One region of the Salinibacterium sp. CAN_S4 genome, then DNA from elsewhere that is predicted to be linked to it. Evidence: predicted binding sites of a transcription regulator. Region 1 holds the regulator's gene; each other region holds the start of a gene.

Region 1 (7,548 bases):
ATCGTTGGTGCCGAGCTCCCCCGCCACCGCGACCAACGGGATCAGCAGTCGCGCGTCGCGCAGGGCATCGACGACATTGGCCTCTCCAGCGTCACCCGCATGGAAGCGCCGGATGGCCTCCACGAGGTGCTCCGGCGCAGAACCGTCGTCGTCAGAACCGGGGCTGTGACCGAAACTGCGGCCGGCCCACGGCACCCCCGCCGAATCGCTCACAGGACTAGTTGGATGCGACGTCGATCGCCTGCGCGAGAGTGAAGGCCTTCGCGTACAGCGCCTTGCCCACGATCGCGCCTTCGACTCCATGCGGCACGAGCTCGCGGAGTTCGACGATGTCGTCCAGAGTGGCAATACCACCCGAAGCAATCACGGGCCGATCGGTGCGCTCGGCAACCTCCCGCAGCAGCTCGATGTTTGGGCCCTTCAGGGTCCCGTCCTTTGTGACGTCGGTCAGCACATAGCGGCAGCAGCCGGCCTGCTCGAGACGATCGAATACCGTCCAGAGGTCGCCACCCTCCTGCGTCCAGCCGCGAGCAGCAAGGGTCGTCCCCCGCACGTCGAGACCGACAGCGATAGCCTCGCCGTACTCGGCGATGACGTGCGCGGCCCACTCGGGATTCTCGAGCGCTGCCGTGCCGAGGTTGATGCGCTTGGCACCCGTCGCGAGGGCAGCTTCGAGGCTCGCGTCATCCCTGATTCCCCCCGACAGCTCGATATTGACCTTGCGCGGGGTGTTCTTGATGACCTTGCGGATCACGGCGTGATTGTTGCCCCGGCCGAAGGCGGCGTCGAGATCCACGAGGTGGATCCACTCGGCGCCCTGGTCGACCCATTCCTGGGCGGCATCCACCGGGCTGCCGTAGCTCGTCTCACTGCCGGCCTCGCCCTGGGTCAGCCGGACGGCCTTACCTCCGGCGACGTCGACGGCCGGCAGCAATACCAGCGCCGGGCTCTTTGCGAACTCACTCATAGGGTTTCCAGCCAATTCTTCAGAAGTCGGATTCCAGCCTCACCGGACTTCTCCGGGTGGAACTGGGTTGCGGTCAGCGGGCCATTCTCCACAGCGGCGATAAACCTGCCGCCGTGGCGGGCCCATGTGATCCTCGGTTGGGGGAACGGGTCGTGCACCTCGAGCGTCCACTCCTGGGCGGCATACGAGTGAACGAAGTAAAAGCGCTCATCCCGGATCCCGGCAAACAGGCGGGTGTCGTCGGGACTCTCCACGGTGTTCCAGCCCATATGGGGCAGGATCGGGGCATCCAGCTCGATCACCACACCGGGCCACTCACCGAGCCCCGGGGTGTCGTTACCGCGCTCGACGCCGTGCTCGAACAGCACCTGCATGCCCACGCAGATACCGAGAACGGGCCGGCTGCCGGTGAGGCGCTTTTCGACAATGGCACCACCGCGCACCGTGGCGAGCTGACGGGCGACGGCCTCGAACGCTCCGACTCCGGGCACCAGCAGACCGTCCGCGGCTTCCGCCACAGAACGGTCGGCACTCAACGTGACCCTGGCTCCTGCCAGTTCGAGCGCCTTCGCGGCCGAATGGACGTTACCGGAGCCGTAGTCGAGGATGACGACGGATGGACTGGTCACCTCAGAGCGCACCCTTGGTCGACGGGATGCCGCTGACACGGGCATCCGGCTCGATGGCGATGCGCAGCGCCCGTGCGAATGCCTTGAACTCCGCTTCGGCGATGTGGTGCGGATCACGGCCACCCAGCACCGTGATGTGCACAGTCAGCCCGGCGTTGAAGGCGATCGCCTCGAAGACGTGGCGCACCATCGAACCGGTGAAGTGCCCGCCGATCAGGTGGTGCTCGAACCCGACAGGCTCACCGGTGTGGACGAGATAGGGACGGCCCGAGATATCGACGACGGCCTGCACGAGCGCTTCATCGAGGGGAACGAGAGCGTCACCGAAGCGGGAGATCCCCGCCTTATCCCCGAGCGCCTGCTTCAGCGCCGTTCCGAACGTGATCCCGATGTCTTCGACGGAATGGTGAACGTCGATGTGGGTGTCGCCGGTGGCCGAGACACCCAGGTCGATGAGTGAGTGCTTCGACAGCGCGGTCAGCATGTGGTCGAAGAACGGCACGCCGGAATTGATGGACGATGTGCCCGTGCCGTCGAGGTCGATGCTCAGCTCGATGCTGGACTCACTCGTCGACCGGCTCAGGCTGGCCGTGCGGTGTGCAGTCATCCTTCGATCTTACCGATCGAGCCGGGCGAGGGCTGCGTCGAGTGCCCGACGAGGCTGGTGAGGGCATCGAGGAAGATTTCAGTCTCCTGCTCTGTGCCGGCCGAGACCCGCAGGTGGTGCGGGATCCCCACGTCGCGAATCAGGATGCCCTGCTCGAACAGCGCCTCAAACGTCGCGTTCGGGTCAGCCACTCCCCCGAACATGACGAAGTTCGACTCGCTCGGCAACGGGGTGTAGCCGAGGGCGGGCAGCGCCGCGATGATCCTGTCCCGCTGGGCCTTGATGTCGTCGACCATGGCGAGCATGGCCGGCGCGTGTGACAGCGCAGCAACCGAAGCCGCCTGAGTAAGGGCAGACAGGTGGTACGGAAGCCTCACAAGCCGGAGCGCATCGGTCACGGCCGGATCCGCCGCGAGGTATCCAAGTCGTGCCCCCGCGAAGGCGAACGCCTTGCTCATCGTGCGCGAGACGAGCAGCCTCGGCCGCCCCTCGAGCAGGCTCAGGGCAGTTTCCCCCTCGGCGAACTCTGCATAGGCCTCATCGACGAGCAGGATGCCGTCGAAGGCGTCGTACGCGGCGACGATGGTCTCGAGCCCCAGTGCGGTTCCCGTGGGATTGTTGGGCGAGCACAGGAATACTATGTCGGGCTGCTCCCGCTGGATTGCGGCCACCACCGTCTCTGGGGAGATGGCGTAATCCGCATCGCGCTGCGCCGTCACCCAGCGGGTGCCCGTCGCGTTGGCAATGATCGAGTGCATCGAATAGGTGGGCGGGAAGCCGAGCACGCTGCGCCCCGGTCCGCCGAAAGCCTGCAGGGTCTGCTGCAGCACCTCGTTCGACCCGTTGGCTGCCCAGATGTTGTCCCGGGTGAGACCGTGCCCGAGGTAGGTCGCCAGAGCGTCCCTGAGCTCGGTGAACTCTCGGTCCGGGTAGCGGTTCACGCCCATGACGGCCAGCGCGAGCGCTCGGACGATGTCGGTGGCGACATCCTCAGGAATCGCGTGGGTGTTCTCGTTGACGTTCAGCTGGATCGGGACATTTTCCTGCGGAGCGCCGTAGGGGCTGAGTCCCCGCAGGTCATCACGGATCGGGAGGTCGGAAAGACTGGTCACCCCTCAAGCCTATGGCCGTTCGGGCACCGCCTCTTTCTGGCTACTGCTGGGCGTACTGAGCCGGGATCGCCAGCTCCTGGCCGGCGAACACGTCAGACGACTCCAGCTGGTTGAGCTGCACGATCTGGTCGATGACCTCTCGCGGGTCGGCCGTGGGAGCGAGCTCACCGGCGAGCTGCCAGAGGGTTTCCCCGGATGCCACTGTGACGTAGTCGAAGGGAACGTCTGAGCCGCCGAGCGATGCGGTCGCCTCTCCCCCGTTGAGGGCGAACAGCAGTGCCGTGATAACCAGGGGCGCCGCAACGACAACCGTCAGCAGTGAGCGACCGCGCTTGGTGATGCGAAGGCGCGGTGCCGGGGTGAAGGCGGTCGTAGAGAGTGTGTTGATTGCGGTGCTCATGATGTGCTCCTTACAAGATTTCGTATCCGGCACTCGGCCGGGAGTGCCGGATACGAAGCGCGTGATCTGTCGTGGGCCAGAACTGCCGAAGCAGTCAGGCCGTGCTGTATCGAGTTTCCCAACTGTGCTAGAAGATCTGTTCCGAACATACATTCGAATTACTCGTATATCAAGTGAATTTTCGAACATGCCACTGACATTGAGACGGGATTCGATGCGAAACACTAGAACAGGTGTTTGTTTTAGCGTCTTAGTGCGGATACAGTTTCGAATGAGCCACCGACATTCAGTCGGTTGCTCAGGGAAATGGGGAGATCATGGTCGCTGACACACACGGCTCAGATAAGGCTGCTGGCGGTACTCGTCGGCGCAAGAGTCTGAGCGACAAGCAGCTCGCCATCCTCGACGTCATCCAGCGTTCAGTCTCCGGCCGCGGCTACCCGCCGAGCATGCGGGAGATCGGCGACGCCGTCGGCCTCGCGTCTCTCTCGAGCGTCACCCACCAGCTCAACCAGCTCGAACTGAGCGGCTACCTCCGTCGCGACCCAAACCGTCCGAGAGCGATGGAGGTTCTGATCGACCTTCCCGCCCTGGAGGGAACGGGAGATGTCACTCCAGAGAACACGGTCTCCATCGGCGACGCCGTCATGGTGCCCCTCGTGGGCCGCATCGCTGCCGGTATCCCCATCACGGCAGAGCAGCACATCGACGAGGTATTCCCCCTCCCTCGCCAGCTCACCGGCAAGGGCGAGTTGTTCATGCTCAAGGTCGTGGGAGAGTCGATGATCGATGCCGCCATCTGCGACGGCGACTGGGTCGTCGTGCGCCAGCAGAACACCGCGGAGAACGGAGACATCGTTGCGGCGATGCTGGATGACGAAGCCACAGTCAAGGTCTTCCGGCAGCGTGACGGCCACACCTGGCTTCTGCCTCGCAACTCCAACTTCGAGCCGATCCTCGGCGACCATGCACAGGTGCTCGGCAAGGTCGTCACCGTACTGCGTTCCCTTTAGCGACAGCACCTCCCACCACAGCCCCGTCGAGTAATCTCGGCTCATGGGACGCATATCGGTGGTCTTCTTGGCACTTCTCGTGCTCACCGGGTGTGCCACGACGTCGAGCGCGGTTGCGCCGGACGGCCTGACTCTCAGCGTGTACCAGAACCGCACCGACGTCGCCGCCCGCAAGCTCGAGGTCTCGTTCCTCAACGACACGGGGAGCGTTCTGACCGTGACCCGGCTCCAGTTGACGGCCGGTCAGTTCATCGGCACGGCTGTGTGGCCGAAGGAGTCGACCACCATTCCCGCAGGGGTCACGATCTCACTACCCGTGCCGCTGCCGGATCCGGACTGCACGGCCGAACCGACCGAGGCCGAGGTCGAGTTCGACTATCGGCTTGCCGACGGTCGCGCCGGGACGGCCGTGGCGACACCCGTCGACACGCTCCAGAGACTGCCGGGCATCCGGCAGGAGGATTGCCTTGCCGTGTCCGTCGCATCGATCGTGACGGTCACCATGGATGCGGCACCCCGGGTTTCTGTGATCGCCGGTCGCACCATCGCCGAGATCGATCTGACGCTCGTCCCCACCGGGGCAACGGGTTCCGTCACCTTCGAGAGCGCATCGAGCACGACGCTGCTGACCCCAGTGAGCCCGGATGGCACGGACGCTATACCCGCGCCGATCTCCCGGACGATCGCGGGCGCAGACGAACCAGCCACCGTGACGCTGCTCTATTCGCCCAACCGGTGCGACGCCCACGCCATAGCCGAAGACAAGCGCGGAACGATCGTCCCCGTCGCGGTCTCCACCACCGACGGGTTCAGCGGCCCCCTGTATGTCAGCGCCGCCGACGACGTTCGCGACGCGCTGTATGACGTCGTGCGTACCGCCTGCGGGCTTCCTACGGGTTGAGCCCATGGCCGCGGCTTAGGCTGGCCCCATGGCTTCACGCGTGCTCTCCCCCCGCCAGCTCGACGCTGGCGCCATCCCCTTCCCCGAGCGATCAGCATCGCTGCTGAAAGCCCTCGCGGAGCGCGTCGTGATCGCTGACGGCGCGATGGGAACCATGCTTCAGGATGCCGAACCCACCCTCGACGACTTCGAGCAGCACGAGGGCTGCAACGAGATCCTCAACGTCTCACGCCCCGATATCGTCGAGTCGATCCATGCCGCCTATCTCGAGACCGGGATCGACGCGATCGAGACCAACACCTTCGGGGCCAACTGGTCGAACCTCTCGGACTACGGCATCGAAAACCGCATCGAGGAACTCGCTCGCGCCGGTGCTGAGATCGCTCGTCGGGCCGTCGAGTCCTTCGAGGCCAGGGACGGACATCGGCGCTGGGTGCTCGGTTCGATGGGCCCCGGCACGAAACTCCCGAGCCTCGGCCACACGACGTACGCGAACCTCAAGTCCACCTTCGCGGAACAGGCCAGAGGGCTCATCCTCGGTGGTTCGGACGCGCTGCTGATCGAGACCGCGCAGGATCTGCTGCAGGCGAAGGCGGCGATCAACGGCTGCAAGGTGGCTTTTGCCGAGACGGGCATCCGGCTGCCCATTTTCGTGGAAGTGACGGTGGAGACTACCGGGACCATGCTGATGGGCAGCGAGATCGCCGCGGCGCTGACCACCCTCGAGCCGCTAGGCATCGACATGATCGGGCTCAATTGCGCGACCGGCCCCGACGAGATGAGCGAGCACCTGCGCCATCTCTCGACGCACGCGCACATCCCCGTCATGTGCATGCCCAACGCCGGGCTTCCCGTGCTCGGCACCCATGGAGCGAGCTACCCGCTGACCCCCGACGAACTCGCAACGGCTCACGAACAGTTCGTGAGGGAGTTCGGGCTCGGCCTGGTCGGTGGATGCTGTGGCACCACCCCCGCCCACCTCAAGGCCGTCGTCGACCGCATCGGCGGCGCCCAGCCCCGTCCGCGCGTGATCGAGGAGGACGCCGGCGTCGCAAGCCTGTACCAGCACGTTCCCTTCATCCAGGATTCCTCGTACCTCGCGATCGGCGAACGCACCAACGCCAACGGTTCCCTCGCCTTCCGCGAGGCCATGCTCGAGGAGCGCTGGAGCGATTGCGTCGATATCGCCCGCAACCAGGTGCGTGAGGGCGCCAACGTGCTCGACGTCTGTATCGACTACGTCGGTCGGGACGGCGTGGCCGATATGCGCGAGGTGGTGTCGCGGCTCGCCAGCGCCTCGACCCTGCCCCTCGTGATCGACTCCACAGAACCGGCCGTGCTGCAGGCCGGCATGGAACTCATCGGCGGTCGCCCGGTCGTCAACTCCGTGAACTTCGAGGACGGCGAGGGGCCGGATTCCCGCTTCGGCCGCATCATGCCGCTCGTGGTGGAGCACGGTGCCGCCGTCATCGCGCTGACCATCGACGAGGACGGCCAGGCGCGCACCGCGGAGAACAAGGTGCGGATCGCGTCAAGGCTCGTCGACACCCTCGTGGGCGAGTGGGGCATGCGCGTCGAGGACATCATCGTGGATGCCCTCACCTTCCCTATCGCCACCGGGCAGGAGGAGACCCGCAGGGACGCCATCGAGACGATCGACGCCATCCGGCAGATCACCGCAAAATATCCGGGTATCCACACCACGCTCGGGGTGTCCAACGTCTCCTTCGGCCTGAACCCGGCCGCACGCTCGGTGCTCAACTCGGTGTTCCTGCACGAAGCCGTCGAGGCCGGCCTCGATTCCGCCATCGTCAACGCCGCGAAGATCGTGCCGCTGGCATCGGTGCCGGATGACCGCCGCAAGGTCGCGCTCGACCTCGTGTGGGACCGGCGCGAGTACGACGCGGACGGCACCCTCA
Region 2 (7,548 bases), 710 kb from region 1:
TTCCTGGCTGCCGCGCTCGTCGCCGGGGGTTCCGTGACGGTGACCGGTTGGCCGGAGCAGACGACGCAGGTCGGGGCCAGGATGGCGGACATCCTCGAGTCGATGGGCGGCGATGTTACCTTCTCCCCCACGGCAGCCGGCCTCGGCACCCTGACGGTCACCGGCACCGGCGCCATCCACGGCATCACCCTGGACGAGTCGAGCGAACTCGCGCCGACCGTTGCGGCCGTGGCCGCCCTCGCCGATTCGGAGACCGTGCTGACCGGGATCGCGCACTTGCGCGGCCACGAGACCGACCGGCTCGCGGCCCTCGCGACGGAGATCAACGCGCTCGGCGGTGATGTCACCGAGACCGAGGATGGGCTCGTGATCCGTCCTGCCTCCCTGCACGGCGGCACGTGGCACAGCTACGAGGATCACCGGATGGCCACCGCCGGCGCGATCATCGGCCTCGCCATCGACGGGGTGGAGGTCGATGACATCGGCACCACCGCGAAGACCCTCCCCCAGTTTCCGGAGTTGTGGATGGCTGTGCTGCGCACACCGCACCAGCGCGTCGAATCGATCGAGATCCTGTGAGGGTTGCCTCATGAGCTGGCTCACCGATGACGGCGACGACGGCGACTACTCCGAATACGACGAGTCGTCGGCGAAGGTCAGGCCCAACCCCAAGGCCAATAAGCCCCGGAGTAAAAACCGCCCTGACCATGCCGACGCCGTCAGCGGCCGGGTGTTCAGCGTCGATCGTGGGCGCTATGGCGTGTGGGTCGCCGAAGGCACACCGGAGGAGCGCCAGCTGGTCGCTGCAAAAGCGAGAGAGCTCGGCAAGAACCAGGACGGCAAGGTCTCCGTCGTCACGGGAGACTGGGTCGACCTCGTCGGTGATGTCACGGGCGATGAGGGGAGCCTCGCGCGCATCGTCCGCATCCAGCCCCGCAGCACCCTGCTCAGGCGCAGTGCCGACGACACCGATGCCGTCGAACGCATCATCGTTGCCAACGCCGACCAGATGCTCATCGTCGTGGCCGCCGCCAATCCCGAGCCGAGACCGCGACTCGTCGACCGCTACCTCGTCGCCGCCTTCGATGCCGGCATCACCCCGATCCTCTGCATCACCAAGACCGACCTCGCCGACCCTGCTGAGTTCCTCGCCAACTTCGCCGGGCTCGACCTGACGATCTTCGAGAGCCGCTCGGACGACTTTCCGCTCGACGACATCCGTGCGGCTCTCGAGGGCCACACGACAGTCGCCGTCGGGCACTCAGGGGTGGGGAAATCCACCCTCGTCAACGCGCTGGTTCCCGATGCCAACCGCGCCGTCGGCAGGGTCAACGACGTGACGGGTCGCGGTCGACACACCTCATCGTCGACCATCTCGTATCGCATCGGCTCTGGCTGGATTGTCGACACCCCCGGCGTGCGATCGTTCGGGCTCGGACACGTCGACCCCGCCAACATCCTGAAGTCGTTCACGGACCTCGCCCTTCTCGCCGAGGAGTGCCCCCGTGGGTGCACGCATCTGCCGGATGCGCCGGACTGCACCATCGTCGCGCGCGTGAGAGCGGGCGACCTCGGCGAGATCGGCACACTCAGACTCGACTCGTTCCAGCGGTTGATCACCACCCTCGGAAGCACCGCACACTAGGCAGCCGCGTCTATCGGCCGCAGATACGCTGGGACCGTGACTACAGACGCGGAATACTCCCTGAGCGACGACCTCGCCCTCGCCCTCGCCCTCGCGGGAGATGCCGACCTGATCTCGCTCGACCGCTATAGCGCCGTGGATCTCGTCGTGACGACGAAACCGGACAGAACCCCGGTGACCGATGCCGACCAGGCCGTCGAGCGGAGCATCCGGAGCGGAATCGAAGCGGCGAGGCCCACAGACTCGATTCTGGGAGAGGAATATGGGACAGAAGGCGACTCCCGCCGCCAGTGGATCATCGACCCGATCGACGGTACCGCTAACTTCATGCGCGGAATACCGATCTGGGGCACGCTCATCTCCCTGGCCATTGACGGCGTACCGGTGGTCGGAGTCGTCAGCTCCCCCGCGCTCGGCAAGAGGTGGTGGGCTGCCACGGGTCACGGAGCCTGGACCCAGGCCGTCGGCGACGACGCCCGCCAGATCAGGGTGAGCGCCGTGGCAGAACTGGCCGACGCATCCCTCAGCTACAACAGCATCACGGGCTGGGATGACGAAGGCCGGCTGGATCTCATCCTCGACCTCACCAGGGCCGTATGGCGATCGCGAGCGATCGGCGAGATGTGGTCGTACATGCTGCTCGCCGAGGGTGCCATCGACATCGTGACCGAGTTCGATCTCAAGCCATATGACATGGCCGCGCTCATTCCCATCATCACCGAGGCCGGCGGCCGATTCACCTCGGTCGATGGCGCAGCCGGTCCCTGGAACGGCAGCGCCCTGGCCACCAACGGCCCATTGCACGAGCTGGTGCTGGCACAGGTGAGCAAGGCTCCGTAGTTTCGCTAGGCTTCAGGAACACCCCTTGACGTCGACACACCACAGCTAGGAATCCGAAATGCCTCGCGTTCTCACCAACCGCACCATCGCCGTTCTCACCATCGCGTTCGCCAGTGTGGCCCTCACCGGGTGCAGCCTGCTCGGCAACATCACCGGTGAGACGGCTCCCAGTGAGGACGGCAGCACCACCACTGACGTATTCACGATCGCGGTGGGAGATTGCCTGAACGACGGAGGCGTCGAAGGGGAGGTCTCTGAGGTCGCGGTCATCGACTGCGCATCCGCGCACGACAGTGAAGCGTTCAAGAGCGTCATGATGGCCGACGGGGACTTCCCCGGCGAAACTGTGGTCAGCGACCAGGCCGTCAGCGACTGCACCAGCGCGTTCTCCGACTTCATCGGGCTCGATTATGAGAGCTCGACTCTGGATTTCTCCTACTACTACCCCACGGAAGACAGCTGGTCTTCGGGTGACCGCGAGATCCTGTGTATCGCATACGACCCCAACGGCACGACGACCGGCTCGCTCGAAGGCGCCGCTAAATAGTCCACTGAGAAAAAGAAAGGGCGCATCCTCACGGATGCGCCCTTCCTTTTCGTCAGCGCGATAGCGACCCCATGGTGGAGATGCGGGGAATTGAACCCCGGTCCACTGCTGTAATTCCACGCCTTCTACGGGTGTAGCTCGATAAGCGTTCTACTCGGCCCTGACCCTTGCTACGAGCATCCAGGTCAACAGGCCCAGCCTCAGTTTAAGTCCCGCGTGCCCCTGAGACTCAGGAACGCAGCAATCTCTCTAGATGACGCCAGAATCCGGGTAGAGAGCATTCCCGGCCTGACGGTTTCATTAGTTGCGGAGGAGACTACGCCGCGAGGGCGAGGTCTGCCTTGGCAGAAACAGTGCTATTGGAATTGGCACTTGTGTTTTGCGCGGATCGTTTACGAGATAACCGTGCGTCCTCGGCCCGCTTCTCGCGGTTTTGCAGGCAATGTCGAAACCGATCATCCCCATGCTCTACTCGATTGCTTGCACAATCGAGGCAGTCACTATCGCGCTGTTGAATTACCAAACCGTCCCTGAGGATAGCCCTCAAGTGTACGTCGAAAAGCTGTGCGGCGCTAGATTGGTTCCCCGCCGACGCATTCACTCGCTCGGGAAAATGCCACACTCAGGGCCACCACCCCGCGCCGATAGAAGATGTGTTCTAGGAAGTTATCCACCGTTTGACCATTTCATCGTATCTGTGTTCCATTGGCGCTAACATCAGACATGGCCCAGAACCGTGCTTTAGACGACGCGGTGATCGTGTTGCCGTCGGTGGTCGGGGTGGGTTCGTGTGGCGATGAAGAGTTGTTCGCGTTGCAGGGCGAGCTCGGGGTGGCGCGTCGGCGGGTGGATGCCAGAGCCGCCGTCGTGGCCGCTGAGATCGCCCGGCGCTCCGATCGTGCCCTGGGCCAGCAGGGGCTCGCGGCGCGTGCAGGTGAAGCGTCGGCAGAGAAACTTATCCAGAAACTCACCGGCGCGACCGCCTCTGAAGCGCGTGCGCTGACGGGCGCCGGTCGAGCTCTCGACTCTGTTGCGGGTGGTGGGTCGGCGTGGTTGTCGACTGTCGCAGGTGCGGTGACCTCCGGGGAGCTGTCGGTGGCCAGCGCGGCCGCGATCGCTACCGGTCTCGGGGAACCATCTCCTGCGGTTTCCAGCGGCGACCTGCTCGAGGTTGCGACGGTTCTGGTCTCCCGCGCTGGCAGCGCGACTCCGGAAGATATCGCCAAAGCTGCTCGTCTCGCCCGCGCACGCCTGGATACCGACTCGGTGGCAGACCTCGAGGAGCACCGCCGCTCGCGCCGCACGCTGGCCTGGTTCGAGACCGGGGACGGGATGACCCGGCTGCAGGCGCTGCTGGATCCGGAATCCGCCGCGATCATCGTCGGCGCGTTGACGACGGCCCTGTCGCCCCGTCGTGGTGGGCCGCGGTTTGTGGATCCGGCCGAGGTGCAGCGCGCCCAGGACATGCTCGACGACCCCCGCAGCAACGAGCAACTCGCCGTCGACACCCTCGTGGAGATCGTGCACCTCGCGACCCGCGCGGCCGGCTCCACCGCAGTGTTCGGCCAGAAGTCCCCGGCCGTGCGCGTGCACGTGCAGGCCGAAGCGCTGGAGAGCGGCCGGGGGTTTGCCCACGTCGAAGGGCAGTCCGCGGTGGTCAGTATCCAGACCGCCGAACGACACATCTGCGTGAGCGGGATGCTGCCGATCCTGTTCGACGGAAACACCCCCATCGACGCGGGACGCACCCAGAGACTCCACAGCCCCCGACAACGAGCGGCGATCGCCGCCCAGTGGAACGGCTGCGCCTGGACCGACTGCCACCGGCCACCCCAGTTCGCCGAAGTGCACCACCTCGACGCCTACAACGGCAGCAACACCACACTTGCCAACGGGATCAGCCTGTGCCGGTTCCACCACATGCAACTGCACGCCAACGGGTGGGTGATCAAGAAGCGAGACGACAACAGCTACTGGCTCACACCACCACCCGGGCTGCCCGGGCTGCCCGGGCTGTGCGGCGAACCCATCGAACTGCACTCGAAAAGCCCACTCCAACACACCGGATGACCCTGCCCGGACGCGAAGAATCGGCACCGAAAGAGGGCGTGGGATGGCGCGGTCCCGGCGCAGTCGAAAGCAGAGAACTCCGTCTACGCTGTGACTAACCGAAGGAGCGATCGTGGCTGAGTCAGCGGCAGGGACGACCATTACCGTGCAGGGTGAGTATTCGGCGTGGTACCCCGCAGAGCGAGCCACCGTGAGGGCGTCGGTCCACATCGACGGCGCCGACCGGGACAGGGTTTTCACACGCGCAGTCGAATCGTCTGATGCGGTGCGCAACCTGATCGAGAGCATCCACGACAAGGCCGCCGGCCCGATCACCTGGTGGTCGTCTGACAGCGTCAGGGTGTGGAGCGAGAGGCCCTGGAACAACGAAGGAACGCAGTTGAGACCGGTCTACCATGCGGCTCTCGACCTCAGCGCGAAGTTCAGCGAGTTCGATGCCCTCACCCGGTGGGTCGAATCGGCGGTGGAAATCGACGGGGTGACCATATCGTCGATCGGCTGGAGCCTGACGGAGTCAACGCGCACCACCGCGACAGTGGAGGTGCGATCACGCGCTGTGAAAGACGCCGTTGCGAAAGCCACAGTCTTCGCCCAGAGCATCGGGCTCGGTTCGGTGACAGCAACAGCTCTCGCCGATCCCGGCATGCTCGGAGATCCTTCCGGCGGTGGTGGGGGCGGTATGCACTCAGAATTCGCCCGCGGATCGATGGATTCGATGATGGTCGGCGGCCACGGAGGCAGTGAGCTCCAGTTGAAACCAGAGGAGATCGAGGTCGCATCCGCTGTCGATGCCCGCTTTATCGCCCGCTAGTTACCCGCCAGCTATTCGTTGAGGTTCTTGCGCGCCGACATCGCACGATCGGCTTCACGCTTATCTGTGCGCTCCCGAAGGGTTTGGCGCTTATCGTATTCGCGCTTCCCCTTGGCCACAGCGAGCTCCACCTTCGCGTTGCCGTCGGAGAAATAGATCGACAGTGGAACGAGAGTGTATCCGCCCTCTTTGACCTTGTTGTGGATCTTGAGGATCTGCTCCTTATGCAGCAGCATCTTGCGCTTGCGACGCACGGGGTGGTTGTTCCACGAGCCATGGTTGAACTCGGGAATGTGCACAGCATCGAGCCAGGCTTCGCCACCATCGATGAAGCCATAGCCGTCGACAAGGCTCGCCCGACCGGCCCGCAGCGACTTCACCTCGGTGCCCGTGAGCACGAGTCCAGCCTCATAGGTGTCTTCGATGGTGTAGTCGTGGCGCGCCTTGCGGTTGGTGGCAACCACCTTCTGGCCGCGATCCCTGGGCATGATTTCTCCGTTGTCGTCTGAGTTTCGCCGAGTGACATCGTCAACAGGGTCGTCGCTCGGCAGCCCATCAGCTTAGCCCAAGCCAGCTGGAGACGCGATCAGACCTTGAGGTAACGGCTGATGGCCACACCGGCGGATGCCGCGGCGAGAGCCGCACCCACGACGATCAGGATCGGCACCACCACGATCGCATCGCTCACACCCACCAGCGTCGTCGTCGCGCCGAGACTCGTCGACAGGTAACCCTGCACGAAGAACTTCACGATCGCCAGGATCGCGGCTCCCGCCATCACCGACCCGATCAACGATGCGAAGACTCCCTCGAGAATGAACGGGGTCTGGATGAAGCGGTTCGATGCCCCGACAAGGCGCATAATTCCCAGCTCTCGCCGTCGCGAGAACGCACTCAGCCTGATGGTCGTCGCGATCAGCAGAACTGCCGCCACCAGCATGAGCGCCGCGACACCGATCGCCGTGTAGGACGCAGCGTTCAGGATGGAGAAGATCTGATCGAGCAGCCCTCGTTGGTCCTCGACCGCCTGCACTCCTGCCGAGCCAGACAGGCTCTCGATCAGAACGTCGGCGTTCGTCGGGTCCACCAGATTGACGCGGAAACTCTCGTTGAGGTCACCCGGCGTGACGAAGGCCGCGATGGGGTTGTCCGCGAACTGGTCCTGGAAGTTGGCGTACGCCTGATCATGGGTCTCGAACTCGTACTTCTCGATGAACGGTCCGAGAGTCGGCGAATCCAGCTGCGCCTCGACGTTGTCGATCTGCGCCTGCGTCGCCGCGGCCTGCGTGCAGTTGCCCGTGTTGTCGACATCGGTACACATGTAGACGGCGACCTGGGCGCGGTCGTACCAGTAGCCCTTCATCTGCCCGATCTGCATCTGCAGCAGGATCGCAGCTCCAACAAAGGTCAGTGAGATGAACGTGACCAGGATGACGGAAATCACCATCGAGACGTTCCGGCGGAGCCCACTGCCCGCTTCGCCGAGGATCAGGCCGAGCCTCATTTCGAGATCCCCTGGGAATCGGTCGTCGACGCGAATGTGCCGAAGCTCTGCACCGGGATGGCCTGCGTCTGGTACCCGCCCTGCCGCTCGTCACGCACGATCTGGCCGCTGATCAACTCGATCACCCGGCG
Region 3 (7,548 bases), 110 kb from region 1:
TGTCTCGGACCTCGGTCATCGAACGCCTTCCGTCGGCTACTCAGCGACCTCGGCCAGCACGATGTCGCGCACCTCGATCGACTCTGATTCCACGAACTCTACGCTGGCGATGCGGCCGACGGCAGAAAGATCGTCTATCGCGAGTTCGAGCATCGCGGGGCCCGCGATCGTCGCGCTCGTCACGTCTGACTTCTGCGAGGCCTTGGCATCGGTTTTGGCGCGGCGGATACCGATCAGCGCGGCACTTACCGAGCCCAGCAGGCCCGTGGGAGCCGCTGTCACGGCGGTGTCCGACGTCGTCGGCCAGGTCGCATTGTGCACCGAATTCTCGTGGGTCCAGCTCCACACCTCTTCCGTGGCGAACGGCAGATACGGAGCGAGCAGTCGCAGGAGCACGTCGATGGCCGTGCGCAGCGCCGTGGTGGCACTGGCGTGCGCCTCGGGAGTTCCCGCACCGTACGCGCGCTCCTTGACGAGTTCGAGGTAGTCGTCACAGAAGGTCCAGAAGAACTTCTCGGTGACCTCGAGTGCCTTCGCGTGGTCGAACTCGTCGAGCGCCTTCGTCGCGGTCTCGATCACCGAGTTCAGTTCGGCGAGCATGTCGACATCGAGGGGGACGGTGACGGCTCCGGCGGCGTCCGGGAACGAATACACGAACTTGGCGGCGTTCAACACCTTGATGGCCAGTCGGCGGCCGATCTTGATCTGCTTCGGATTCTGCGGGTCGAATGCAGCGTCGGTGCCCAGTCGGCTGGATGCTGCCCAGTAGCGCACCGCGTCGGATCCGTGATCGTCGAGCATGCCTTTCGGCGTCACGACATTGCCTTTGGACTTCGACATCTTCTTGCGGTCAGGGTCGACGATGAAGCCCGAGATCCCCGCGTTCTTCCAGGGCACCGTGCCCTCTTCGAGCTCGGCCCGCAGCACGGTCGAGAACAGCCAGGTGCGGATGATGTCCTGGCCCTGGCTGCGGAGCGAATAGGGGAACACGAGGTCGAACAGCTCGGGATCCGTCACCCAGCCGCCGGCGATCTGCGGGGTGAGGGACGAGGTCGCCCAGGTGTCCATGATGTCGAGCTCGCCCACGAAGGTGACGCCGCGGTCGGCTTCGGTGAACCCCTCCGGCACATCACTCGACGGGTCGACGGGCAGTCGTTCTTCCGACGGCACGATGGGTTCGCCCTTGGTGCCGTCGGCGTTGAGGTGGTACCAGACCGGGATCGGTACCCCGAAGAATCGCTGGCGTGAGATGAGCCAGTCGCCGGTAAGGCCGCCGACCCAGTTCTCGTAGCGCACGCGCATATGGTCCGGCGTGAATCCGATCTGCTTGCCGGCTTCGACGAGGCGGGCGCGCAGATCGGCATCGCGGGCACCGTTCTTGATGTACCACTGGCGTGTGGAGATGATCTCGAGCGGCTTGTCACCCTTCTCGAAGAACTTCACGGAGTGCGTGATCGGGCGTGGGTCGCCGATCATCTCTCCGCTGGCCTTGAGCAGCTCGACCATCTTCGCTTTGGCGCTGAAGACCGTCTTGCCGGCGAGTTCCGCGTAGGCGGCTTTGGCGGCATCCGACTCGATGGCCTCCGGCGCATCGGCGACGATGCGGCCGTCCGCACCGATGATCGTGCGGTTGGGCAGGTCGAGTTCACGCCACCACACCACGTCGGTCACGTCACCGAAGGTGCAGATCATGGCGATGCCAGAGCCCTTGTCCTTCTGGGCGAGGTGGTGGGACACGACCGGCACTTCCACTCCGAAGACGGGGGTGGTGACGGTCGATCCGAACAACGCCTGGTAGCGCTCGTCATCAGGATGCGCGACCAGCGCCACGCAGGCGGCGAGCAGTTCGGGGCGGGTCGTCTCGATGAAGATGTCTTCGCCACTGTGCGAATCAGAAGCGGGGCGGTGGAACGCGAGGCGGTGGTAGGCGGCGGGCTGCTCTTTGTCTTCGAGTTCGGCCTGGGCGACCGCGGTGCGGAACGTGATGTCCCACAGCGTCGGAGCCTCGGCCTGGTACGCCTCGCCGCGACCCAGGTTGCGCACGAAGGCACGCTGAGCGGCCAGCTGCGCCTCGCGGCCGATGGTGCGGTAGGTGAGCTTCCAGTCGACGCTCAGCCCGAGCTGGCGCCACAGATCCTCGAATTGCTTCTCGTCTTCGGCGGTGAGGGTCTCGCACAGTTCGATGAAGTTGCGACGCGAGATCGGCAGCTGGTCTGCGGCCTTGGATGAGGCGTTGTCTCCACCCTGCAGCGGCGGGGTGAAGTCGGGGTCATAGGCGAGTGTGGGGTCGCAGCGAACTCCGTAGTAGTTCTGCACCCGGCGTTCGGTCGGAAGACCGTTGTCGTCCCACCCCATGGGGTAGAAGATGTGCTTGCCGCGCATCCGCTGGAACCTTGTGACCAGGTCCATGTGGGTGTAGCTGAACACGTGTCCGATGTGCAGGCTACCTGACGCGGTCGGCGGGGGAGTGTCGACGGAAAAGAGTTCCGCCGAACCCGCGGCCAGTGCTGCGTCGCGATCGAACTGGTAGGTGCCGTTGGCTTCCCACTGGGGTGCCCATTTTTCTTCGAGGCCTTCGAGTGCTGGCTTCTCGGGGATTGCAGACGACACGGTGGTGCTCCAATTCGATATATGCGGCACCGAGTCTGTATCGCCGAGCGTTAAATGTCGTTGCGATGAGGTGCCTGAATGTGACTGACACGCTAATTCTATCGGGCAGCGTCGACGGCATCGTCCTTCGGGACATCGGCCGAACTGCGCGACTGCGCCTCATTGATCCCGCTCGCTTGCTCTCGCGCCGTCGCCCGCGCCGACCGCTGGGCAGACCTATCCGGTGTGTTGGAGTGGGCTCTTCGAGTGCAGTTCGATGGGTTCGCCGTGCAGTCCGGATAGTCCGGGCAGCCCGGGTTGCCCGGGTGGTGGCGTGAGCCAGTATGTGTTGTCGTCTCGCTTCTTGATCACCCACCCGTTGGCGTGCAGTTGCATGTGGTGGAACCGGCACAGGCTGATCCCGTTGGCAAGGGTGGTGTTGCTGCCGTTGTAGGCGTCGAGGTGGTGCACTTCGGTGAATTGGGGTGGCCGGTGGCAGTCGGTCCAGGCGCAGCCGTTCCATTGGGCGGCGATCGCCGCTCGTTGTCGGGGGCTGTGGAGCCTCTGGGTGCGTCCGGCGTCGATGGGGGTGTTTCCGTCGAACAGGATCGGCAGCATCCCGCTCACGCAGATGTGTCGTTCGGCGGTACTGATACTGACCACGGCGGACTGCCCTTCGACGTGGGCGAACCCGCGGCCGGTCTCTAACGCTTCGGCCTGCACGTGCACTCGGACGGCCGGGGACTTCTGGCCGAACACTGCGGTGGAGCCGGCCGCGCGGGTCGCGAGGTGGACGATGTCCACGAGGGTGTCGACGGCGAGTTGCTCGTTGCTGCGGGGGTCGTCGAGCATGTCCTGGGCGCGTTGCACCTCGGCCGGATCCACAAACCGTGGCCCACCGCGACGCGGCGACAGGGCCGTCGTCAACGCGCCGACGATGATCGCGGCGGATTCCGGATCCAGCAGCGCCTGCAGCCGGGTCATCCCGTCCCCGGTCTCGAACCAGGCCAGCGTGCGGCGCGAGCGGCGGTGCTCCTCGAGGTCTGCCACCGAGTCGGTATCCAGGCGTGCGCGGGCGAGACGAGCAGCTTTGGCGATGTCTTCCGGAGTCGCGCTGCCAGCGCGGGAGACCAGCACCGCGGCAACCTCGAGCAGGTCGCCGCTGGATACCGCAGCAGATGGTTCCCCGAGACCGCTAGCGATCGCGGCCGCGCTGGCCACCGACAGCTCCCCGGAGGTCACCGCGCCGGCGACAGTCGACAACCACGCCGACCCACCACCCGCAACAGAGTCGACGGCTCGACCGGCCGAGGTCAACGCACGCGCTTCAGAGGCGGTCGCGCCGGTGAGTTTCTGGATCAGCTTCTCCGCCGACGCCTCACCCGCACGCGCCGCGAGCCCCTGCTGGCCCAGGGCGCGATCGGAACGCCGGGCGATCTCCGCCGCAACAACAGCGGCCCGGGCATCCACCCGCCGACGCGCCACCGCGAGCTCACCCTGCAACGCGAACAACTCATCATCCGCACACGACCCCACCCCGACCACCGACGGCAACACAATCACCGTGTCACTGGAAGTGGAATTCTGGGCCATATCTGATTTTAGCGCCAGTGGAACATAGATGCGATAAAGAGGGGCAACTTGTGGAAAATTGGTAGAACTAATGTACGACGGTGCCGGTTCAGTGCGGACAATGCTGTCGTTCAGCACGCGAGAGCTGAAGCGTGGGGGCACGTAGTCTGGCCCCATGTCCCGTCGGCGCGTCACCATCGAACTGCGACGGCCGCGGTTGAGGCTCCATTTCGGCATCCGCCCGACGGTCGTGGTCGACGGCATAACGCAGCCGACACAGTGGGGTGTGGGTACCTGGCAGGTCGATGCCGATCGCGAGACCCCCATGGACGTCTTTCTCTACATTGCAGGCGTCACCTTCGGGCGTGCGAGCACGACGATCGGCGAGCGTGGCGCGACCTACCGCGCGCCACGCCTTCCGTTTCGGCCGGGCAGATTCCTCGCCTGAGCCGGGCGCGACCGTCGAGTCAGTTCAGGATCGGATCCGCATCCACCGCGCGCGTCCACCTCGAGGCGATGACGGCGCAGACCAGCGTGATGAGCGAGATGATCGCGAGCACGACGCCGGGGTGCCACCACGCGCCATCCGATGCAATCGACAGGCCCTGAGTGGCGAAGGGGATGATTCCGGATAGCGCGGCCGCGACGGCGTAGGCAATCGACATCGCGCTGTACCTGACCGGACCGCTGAAGATGTTGGCCATGAGCCCGCCGAGCCCAGCCCACGCGAGTGTCGGGAGGATGCCTCCGACGATCATCGTGCCGACGAGGATCTCGAAGGTGGCGAACTGCAGCAGGAAGTACATCGGGAAGGCGATCACGAGGGTGCCGATGGCGCCGATCACCACCACGCGGGCCGGTCCGATGTGATTCGCCAGCACTCCGAACAGCGGGATGGTGACGAGCTGGAGGAGGCTGCCGATGAGGGTGGCCAGCGCGAGATCGGGATAGGAGAAGCCGAGCACACTGATCCCGTACCCGATGGTGTACGTGTTCATGAGCGAGTACGACCCGATCCCGAGCATCGCTGCTCCGATGGCCACCACGATCGCGACAGGGAACTTGCGGAACGCGGTCAGCACGGGGATGCGCTCGCGCTTCTTCTCCGCCACGAGGCTCGTGAAGACCGGCGTCTCGTTGATGGCCAGTCGAAGGTAGAGCGATACGGCGAGCAGCGGGAAAGCCAGCAGGAACGGGATGCGCCAGCCCCAGGCGAGCATCTCGTCGGCGCCGATAATCGGCGGCAGGATCAGCAGCAGCGCACCGGTGAGGATCGTGCCGATCGGGGATCCGAGCTGAGGAAGCGCTGCATACAGCCCGCGGCGTTTCGGTTCTGCATGTTCGACGGCGATCAGGATGCCTCCACCCCACTCACCGCCCAGGGACAGCCCCTGCACGATGCGCAGGGCAAGCAGCAGCAGTGGCGCCGCGAGGCCGATGGTACTGAAGTCGGGGAGGAGTCCGATCAGGCCGGTGCCGATACCCATCATCGTGATGGTGATCAGCAGCGTGCGCTTGCGACCGATGCGGTCACCCAGGTTGCCGAAGATGACGGCTCCGATGGGGCGCACGATGAAAGCGACGGCGATGACGGCGAACGAGCCGAGCAATCCGGCGGCAGGGTCGAGTTCGGGGAAGAACAGGGCCGGGGCGAAGATGGCGCTGAAGTAGGCGAAGACGTAGAAGTCGAATGATTCGAGGGATGAGCCGACAAGAGCGGCCCAGACTGACTTGCGAGCCGTGGTGCGGTCGAAGTGCGGGGCGGATGTTGCTTCGGTAGTGGTTGGCGCTTTGCCACTGGTGGTAGTCACAAAGAGTCAAGCTTAGGAGAGTCTGAGTTCATTCCCGACGTCACGGAGCGGCCCGACTCGCGGGTAAACTGGTCCAGTGCAGCGCGACTGCGCTCATCACACCAACATTTGAATAGCGGAGGCCCTCAGTGGACATCGACCTGAGCGTACTGCGCCTCATGGAGCGCGAGCGCGAGATCCCTTTCGAGGAACTCGTGCAGATCATCGAACAGGCCATCCTGACGGCCTATCTCAAGCACATCGACGAGCCGGACTCGAAAGAGACAGTCGCCGCACCCACCGCCAGGGTCGTCCTCGACCGCAAGACCGGCAAAGTGAGCATCTTCGTCCCCGAGCTGGATGACGAGGGAGCCGTCGTCGGTGAAGCCGAAGACAATCCCACAGACTTCGGCCGAATCGCGGCTTTCGCCGCCAAGCAGGTCATCAACCAGCGCCTTCGCGACATCGGCGACGACAAGGTGCTCGGGGAATTCAAGGGTCGCGAAGGCGACATCGTGGCCGGCGTGATCCAGCAGGGACCCAACCCCCGCATGATCCACGTCGACCTCGGAACGATCGAGGCGATTCTGCCTCCCGAAGAGCAGGTGCCGGGGGAGGACTACTCTCACGGTCGCCGGATCCGGGTCTACGTGACGTCGGTCAGCAAGGGGATGAAGGGCCCGCAGATCACCGTGAGCCGCACGCATCCTGCGCTCGTCCGCAAGCTCTTCGCGCTCGAAGTGCCGGAGATCGCCAGCGGAATCGTCGAGATCACGTCGCTCGCGCGTGAGGCCGGACATCGCACCAAGATGGCGGTGCGTGCCATGGAGCCCGGCGTCAACGCCAAGGGTGCCTGCATCGGCGAACTGGGACAGCGCGTGCGCGCGGTCACCAACGAGCTCAATAACGAGAAGATCGACATCGTCGACTACTCGGAGAATCTCGCGACCTTCGTTGCCAACGCGCTCTCGCCGGCGAAAGTCACGAGTTCCTTCATCATCGACCAGGCCACCAAGGCCGTGCGTGCTCTCGTTCCGGACTACCAGCTGTCGCTCGCGATCGGCAAGGAAGGCCAGAACGCCCGCCTGGCCGCCAAGCTGACGGGTGCGCGGATCGACATCCAGCCAGATTCAATCCTCGAAGAGGATTGATCGATAGGTGCGGCAATCCTCGAAGAGGATTGATCGATAGGTGCGGCAATCCTCGAAGAGGATTGATCGATAGGTGCGGCAATCCTCGAAGAGGATTGAATCGAGAGCCGCAACTAGAGCGTAGCGACCGAGCTGCGGCTCACGTATTCGGTCGGCAGCACGAGATGCTCGATCTTCTGGCCAGGTGTCTCGATCTGTTCGACGAGGCGCTCGACGGCAATGGAACCGAGCTCTTCCACGGGTCGCGCGATAACGGAGATTCCTGGCACCATCGCGGCCGCCCACACGCTGTCATCGACCGTGACCAGGGAGAGGTCCCGGCCGATGGCGAGTCCCCGCTGGCCCGCTACCTGAAGCACGGCGAGAGCCATGTCGTTGTTGGAGGTGAAGATCACGGTCGGGGGCGTGTTGCTGTCGAGCATGTAGGCTAATGCGGCCTCCGATGA

The links. Region 1 encodes LexA, which represses DNA repair genes until DNA is damaged. Its sites were predicted from a motif close to TCGAACANNTGTTCGA; they were not measured.
Region 2: IWX81_RS05295 (HNH endonuclease signature motif containing protein) is a predicted target of LexA. The motif match lies at 3,678-3,693, and genes of this name have one in related genera.
Region 3: IWX81_RS01285 (HNH endonuclease signature motif containing protein) is a predicted target of LexA. The motif match lies at 4,245-4,260, and genes of this name have one in related genera.

Annotation. Positions count from the first base shown of each region.
Region 1 covers NZ_JADOVB010000001.1:355,252-362,799, reverse strand. The annotation lists gene IWX81_RS01855 (SseB family protein) at 1-213, opposite strand, end outside; gene priA (bifunctional 1-(5-phosphoribosyl)-5-((5-phosphoribosylamino)methylideneamino)imidazole-4-carboxamide isomerase/phosphoribosylanthranilate isomerase PriA) at 218-967, opposite strand; gene hisH (imidazole glycerol phosphate synthase subunit HisH) at 964-1,641, opposite strand; gene hisB (imidazoleglycerol-phosphate dehydratase HisB) at 1,598-2,203, opposite strand; gene IWX81_RS01835 (histidinol-phosphate transaminase) at 2,200-3,315, opposite strand; gene IWX81_RS01830 (LysM peptidoglycan-binding domain-containing protein) at 3,356-3,715, opposite strand; gene lexA (transcriptional repressor LexA) at 4,033-4,728, shown strand; gene IWX81_RS01820 (hypothetical protein) at 4,772-5,629, shown strand; gene metH (methionine synthase) at 5,658-7,548, shown strand, end outside.
Region 2 covers NZ_JADOVB010000001.1:1,063,574-1,071,121, forward strand. The annotation lists gene aroA (3-phosphoshikimate 1-carboxyvinyltransferase) at 1-579, shown strand, start outside; gene rsgA (ribosome small subunit-dependent GTPase A) at 590-1,645, shown strand; gene IWX81_RS05280 (inositol monophosphatase family protein) at 1,682-2,485, shown strand; gene IWX81_RS05285 (septum formation family protein) at 2,544-3,032, shown strand; RNA gene ssrA (transfer-messenger RNA) at 3,105-3,495, opposite strand; gene IWX81_RS05295 (HNH endonuclease signature motif containing protein) at 3,756-5,102, shown strand; gene IWX81_RS05300 (SIMPL domain-containing protein) at 5,215-5,913, shown strand; gene smpB (SsrA-binding protein SmpB) at 5,925-6,401, opposite strand; gene ftsX (permease-like cell division protein FtsX) at 6,500-7,417, opposite strand; gene ftsE (cell division ATP-binding protein FtsE) at 7,414-7,548, opposite strand, start outside.
Region 3 covers NZ_JADOVB010000001.1:246,482-254,029, forward strand. The annotation lists gene IWX81_RS01275 (GNAT family N-acetyltransferase) at 1-19, opposite strand, end outside; gene valS (valine--tRNA ligase) at 37-2,610, opposite strand; gene IWX81_RS01285 (HNH endonuclease signature motif containing protein) at 2,827-4,182, opposite strand; gene IWX81_RS01290 (hypothetical protein) at 4,337-4,609, shown strand; gene IWX81_RS01295 (MFS transporter) at 4,629-5,972, opposite strand; gene nusA (transcription termination factor NusA) at 6,101-7,102, shown strand; gene IWX81_RS01305 (LacI family DNA-binding transcriptional regulator) at 7,216-7,548, opposite strand, start outside.